One region of the Planococcus lenghuensis genome, then DNA from elsewhere that is predicted to be linked to it. Evidence: riboswitches for the same ligand, from Rfam matches in the RefSeq annotation. Region 1 holds a riboswitch; the other holds the start of a gene.
The links. A riboswitch is a leader RNA that binds a small molecule or an ion and turns the genes downstream of it on or off. The one in region 1 is predicted to bind thiamine pyrophosphate.
Positions count from the first base shown of each region.

Region 2: another riboswitch for thiamine pyrophosphate. It lies ahead of thiT (energy-coupled thiamine transporter ThiT); the one in region 1 lies ahead of B0X71_RS08255 (3-oxoacyl-ACP reductase).

Region 1 covers NZ_CP019640.1:1,624,717-1,627,859, reverse strand. The annotation lists gene lysA (diaminopimelate decarboxylase) at 1-510, shown strand, start outside; gene B0X71_RS08260 (hypothetical protein) at 575-1,117, opposite strand; TPP riboswitch at 1,305-1,411, shown strand; gene B0X71_RS08255 (3-oxoacyl-ACP reductase) at 1,495-2,256, shown strand; gene thiW (energy coupling factor transporter S component ThiW) at 2,346-2,834, opposite strand; gene thiE (thiamine phosphate synthase) at 2,831-3,143, opposite strand, start outside.
Region 2 covers NZ_CP019640.1:935,728-938,870, forward strand. The annotation lists gene B0X71_RS04670 (M20 family metallopeptidase) at 110-1,186, opposite strand; TPP riboswitch at 1,305-1,404, shown strand; gene thiT (energy-coupled thiamine transporter ThiT) at 1,493-2,065, shown strand; gene map (type I methionyl aminopeptidase) at 2,124-2,876, shown strand; gene B0X71_RS04685 (GntR family transcriptional regulator) at 3,015-3,143, shown strand, end outside.

The DNA.
Region 1 (3,143 bases):
ACTGTGAAAAACGTGTGTGCTGAACTGGATTATCCGGTGCCGCACCTGTCGCTTGAGCCCGGCCGTTCCATTGTCGGTGAAGCAGGCTTGACGTTGTACCGCGTCGGGACGGTGAAAGACATTCCCGACGTCAACACGTATGTATCCATTGACGGCGGCATGAGCGATCATATCCGCACTGCGCTGTATGATGCAAAATATACATTGCAGCTTGCCAATCGCGAGCCGGAAGGCAAAGAAATTACAACCACAGTGGCCGGCAAGTTGTGCGAATCCGGCGATTTGATCGCAAAAGGCATTGAACTGCCGCCGGTCGAGCCAGGGGATCTGCTTGCGGTTCTGTCGACAGGCGCTTACCATTACTCGATGGCGTCGAATTACAACCAGATGCTGAAACCGGCTATCGTGTTTGTGAGCGGCAATGATCACCGGCTCGTCATCCGCCGGCAGTCGCTTGAAGATTTGCTTGTGAATGAAGTGACGGACGATCAATTGGGAAAAACGAAGTGAACGGGCAAAAATGGCTCTGCGAATTGCAGGGCCATTTTTCATTTTACGCATGAATTTAGGCGGACTATGCGTAACCCCCCTCTGCTTCCGGCAATTCTTCATATGCCTCTTTTTCCTCGATCAGATCAACGATGAATTTTCGCAGATTGAGCAGTTCCTGTGCGTCCTCTGTCAGTTCACAATACTTTTGGGAGACTTCATGCGTGATGATTTCACCGAGCGCCTGAATCTTCCAGATATCCACTTCATGTGGTGTGTGGATGCATCCGGCATCCGGGACGAGTTCTTTTGGGGCCATCGCGTTGATTTTCTGCATTTTTTCATACACCAGCTTCATTTCTTCGTCGGACAACTTAATGTCTGCCGAAGCCGTTCCGTTGGTAATTAAATCCTTCGTGACCGTATCGTCGAACGTATCCACTTCGTTCTTACTGGTAATGCCATACCGAATAGAAAAATCAAAGTCCTCCGGCATTTCTGCAGGCATAGCAGTTATCGTTTCTGCCGGTTCATCAGCAGGTTCAGTTTCCGGTTCATTCATCGTTCCTTCTGTTGTACCGCACCCGATAAGCAGCAGCAACAGCAGCGATAAGACAATTAATTTCATTTTCTTGTCTCCCTTTCAAGTTTCAATGATTTCCAGCAAATTCCCTGTTATTGATATAGTAGTCGGTTATAAGAGGAAAAGGTTTCAAAAAATTAATCCGGGAGAAAGGTTGGCGGAGGGCATTAGAGGACAATTTGTCGTTTCGCCTGCAGTGTGCTACGCTTGAAAAGAACATAACCGAATACGAATCGCCCACTGGGGGAGCCGCATGAAAAACGGCTGAGACGAGCAGAGCTCGGACCCTTTGAACCTGATCTGGATCATACCAGCGGAGGGAAGTGGCGGATCTTGCTCTCTTTTTAATGGATTGCACACGCCGCTTCCCTTCCCGGGGGAGCGGCGTTTTTGTATACCAACCAATAAAGGGGAGAACATTCATGGAAATTAAAGACCAAGTCATACTGGTAACCGGCGCCAGCAGAGGACTGGGAGCAGCAATCGCAAAAGCCTTCGGACGTGAAGGTGCCAAAGTGGTCGTCAACTTTTACAAAAGCGAACAAAAAGCACAGCAGGTCGTCCAGGATATCGGCGATCACGCTGTTGCAATCCAAGCGGATGTCACCGACAAAGAAGCCGTGCTGAGGCTGTTTGAACAAGCGGAACAACATTTCAACCAATCTGTCACCACCGTTGTCAATAACGCGTTAATCAATTTTACATTCGATGCGGTAAACCGGAAGAATGCCGGGCAGATCCAGTGGGAAGATTATCAAACCCAGCTGGACGGCAGTGTAAAAGCTTCTTTGTATACCACACAAGCTGCAGTTGAAGGTATGTCCCGGCTCAATTTCGGTCGAATTATTACAATCGGGACGAACTTGGTCCAAAACCCCGTTGTGCCTTATCATGACTACAACACCAGCAAAGCGGCATTGATTGGCTTTACCCGGACAATGGCAAACGAATTGGGCGCAAACGGTATTACCGTCAACATGGTATCCGGCGGGCTGCTCCAAAAAACGGATGCCAGTGCTGCCACTCCGGACGATGTCTTCGATCTGATCAGCGCGAGCACCCCGTTAAAGCGTGTGACGACTCCTGAGGAAATGGCGGATGCTGTGTTGTTTTTCTCATCCCCCTGGAGCCGGGCGGTCACCGGGCAGAACCTCATTGTCGACGGCGGTCTCGTGATGCATTGACCGCTACTAAAAGAAAGACTCCGGCACTACTGCCGGAGTCTTTCTTATGTCTTCTTATTTTGAAGTATCCCGACTCCTACTCGAATTTCTTAATAAAGCAATTGAGTCGCTTTGGATTTCATTAGTCTCGAAACAAGGATAACACCGAGCACTGCACCGCTTATACTCGACACAAGGAACGGTGGCATGAAAAAGAAAGCGGCCGCTTCTGTTCCCATCAAAATCCGGGCATACGGAACAGCAATCAGCGAGGCGATAATCCCGGTGCCGATAATTTCGCCAACTGCAGCCAGCCACAATTTCCCGAACTTCAAATACAGGATGCCCGCAAGAAATGCCCCGATCATGCCTCCTGGAAACGCAAGCAATGAACCTGTTCCGGTCATGACTCGGACCACACCGGTCAGAAAAGCGATCAAAACCGCCGGACCCGGTCCGAACAGAACCGCTGCCATGACATTGATGGCATGCTGAATCGGATAAGCGCGGGCGATACCTGCTGGAAACGAAATAAACGCCGAGCCCGCAACGGCGATAGCGACAAACATGGCCATCAGTACCATCTGCTTTGTCTTCATAATTGAGGAGCTCCTTTGTATGCTTCCTTAAAGAGGTTCACTTGACCTCGTACATCTTCCGCTCCTGCAAGAGATGAAATGACCGCTACACTTTCCGCGCCCGCCTGATAGACGGCGCTGGCATTTTCCGGTTTAATTCCGCCGATGCCGACAATTGATAGCGCAGGAAACGCTTTTTTAACAGCCACAATCCCCACAATGCCTGCAGGCGGTTTCGCATCATCTTTGGAACGGGTGCCATAGACGGGCCCCATTCCGACATAATCTGCTCCATCAGCTACCGCCCGCTTCGCTTCTTCGACTGAATGA
Region 2 (3,143 bases), 690 kb from region 1:
CGTATTTCATAGCTGTTTTCATTAATCGTTTTAGTTTCATAGAAGAATCTCTCCATTCATTTATGATCTTATTGGTATGTTTCCCGCGGAGAGATGTTGGCAAACATGCTTAGGACTCCAGTGCGTGAGCGACAAGAATATCCCTGTAATCTTCCACACTTGAAATTGAGACATACTCGGCGTTCCCATGCCAATCATCACCGGCTGGTCCGAATTCGATTGCTCCTTCACCGCCTTCGATGGCAGCTGCATAGTAACGGGTATCGGCAGCGCCATGCTGGCCGAAGAGAACGGGTTCGGTATCTGTCTCCTGACGAATAATCTCCTGAAGCCGTGCAATATATGGATGGGTGTTAGAAGTCACAAGAGCTGGTGTAGAGCCGCTCGCTGAGTATTCCATATCGAGGTTCAGCTGATCGCCCAAATCCCGCATCTGCCGCTCGATCTCTTGGGGATCCTGGGTTGGCAGAAACCGGATATCGTACGACATGTAACATAGTTCAGGAACTACGTTATACCGGTCTCCTGCGTTGATTTTTGCCAGATTCACTGATGGCTTATCGTAGTACTCAGAAGATTCCTTAGTGAAAGGCAAGTCCTGTAAGGCGGTATGGTACTTCATAGCCGCTTCGATGGCATTTATGCCTTCCCATGGCCGGCTTCCGTGTGCCGGTTTTCCTTTAAAAGTCATGTCCATGTGGATGATCCCTTTTGATTGCAGGCCGATCTTCAAACGGGTCGGTTCACCTGCGATGATAAAATCACCGGTGTAGCCCTGAGAAACGAGCCATTCAGATGTATGGTGTCCGCCGATCTCTTCGTCGGTCACAATGTGCAGCTGGACGATGCGTTCAAGTTTCGTCTCATCGAGATCGATAAACGCCTGCATCATTGCTGCAACACCAGCTTTCATATCGGCAGCTCCGCGTCCATACATCCGGTCCCCCTCCACCAACGGTGCAAACTGCTCTTTGTGCCCTGGCACGACATCAACATGGCCATTCCAGATAATGGTCTCACTTCCTTTGCCTTTCGAGGCTGTCAGCATGAGATATCCCAGATTATCATGGAGTTGAACATCCGCACCGCGTTCCTCGAGCCAACTGGCGCAATAACGCAATGCATCGTTAGCGCCTTCTTTCGTATCACTTTTGAACTTAATCAATTCCTTCAACAATTCAATCATTTCAATAGTCTCCTTTCTGATCGCTTCTATTCTATTCCTTTACCCATGATGCACGACAGGAAACTGCGTTGCAACCGATGGGGGAGTCGTGTACAATATATAATGTAATTGAATAATAGTGCACCACAAGGGGAGCATTTTGCTGAGAGTGAACATTTTGTTCTGACCCTTTGAACCTGTAAGTTAATGCTTGCGCAGGGATGTGGACGGAAATGAGACCTTTACCGGTGTCAGGCTCTGTCCTGACGCCGTTTTTGTATTTCCAGTTCTGGCGGCCTTTTGTTGGTGCAAAAGGAGGAGTTTGTTGTGAGGAATAAAAAGACATTAGTGTTGATGGAAATCGCCATTTTTGGGGCGCTTGCCTTTGTGCTCGATTTCATTGCATTCAAGATGCCGCAGGGCGGATCGGTGAGTCTGGTGATGATTCCGCTTGTGCTAATGACATTCAGACGGGGGATCGGCGCTGGAATTGCGACCGGTTTGCTGGTCGGGCTGCTGCAAATACTGGCAGGACCGTCTGTAGCGCCATTGACATTCGGATTCGTCGTCATGCAGGTCATCCTGGATTATCTGCTTGCTTATGCAGTGGTCGGATTCGCCGGTGTCATGCGCGGGATGTATCTGAAGGGCCTGAAAGCGGAGAAAAAAGGGAAGATGGTGGCGGCTGTTGTTATCGGCACGCTGATCGCATCGATTCTTCGCTACCTGGTGCATGTCACCACGGGTTATCTGTTTTTCGGCATGTACGCGGAAGGCAATCCGCTCGTTTACTCAATTGTCTATAATGCAACCTACATGATCCCGCTCTTTTTGCTCACGGCTGCTGTCTGTTCTGTTCTGTTCATCACGGCTCCGCGCCTGACAAACCCGGAACTCTGACCCGCGGATTCTCTTATGGTATAGTAAATAGAGAATTTTGCTGAAAGAAGGGTATTAGATGATTGCAAAAACAGAACAGGAAATTGAAAGTCTGAAAAAAGCAGGACAATTGGTGGCGAAAATCAGGGAAGAAATGAAGGCAGCCACCAAACCAGGTATCACAACGAAAGAATTGGATGAGCTCGGCGGCCGGCTGTTTGAAGAACTTGGCGGTGTATCGGGCCCGAAAGATCAGTATGATTTTCCCGGTTACACATGCATCAGTGTCAATGAAGAAGTGGCACACGGCATTCCAGGGAAACGGGTGATTCAGGAAGGGGATATCGTCAATATCGATGTTTCCGGTTCTCTTGATGGTTATTTTTCTGACACGGGCATTTCATTTGTTGTTGGAGAAGGTCACGAGGATAAGCAAAAGCTGATTGACGCAGCCGCGCGGGCGTTCGAGCGGGCGATGTCGAAGGTGAAACCGGGTTCCAAGTTGAACCAGATCGGTAAAGCCGTAGAACGGGAGGCGAAGGACCAGGGATTGTTTGTCATCAAGAACCTGACCGGGCACGGCATCGGCAAATCGCTTCATGAAGAACCGCAGCACATTTTAAATTATTACGATGCCTGGGAAAAAACCTTGCTCAAAGAGGGCATGGTGCTGGCGGTTGAACCGTTTATTTCCCAGAAAGCGGAACACATTATCGAGTCAGGCGATGGATGGACATTCATCACCCCGGATCAGTCGCTCGTTGCACAGATTGAACATACCGTGCTGGTTACAAAGGAAGGACCGGTACTGCTGACAGAGCTGGAGGAATAATAGTCTTCCGGTCAGTATCGACTATCGGTTAATTGCACATTTCGACGGACACCCGCTCAAGTGAAGCGGGTGTTTTTTTAATGCTGAAAAGTCGTTTTGAATGTTGCCTTATTAAGTGATATGCGATATATTGCTTTCATGAATAAAAAACTAATTAAACCGATAAAAAGACTGTCGCTTAGAGATGAAGTTTACCAAACCTTGAAGAAATCCATCATCAATATGGAATTGGAGCCGAATGAGCGCTTAAATGACAAGGAGCTGGCG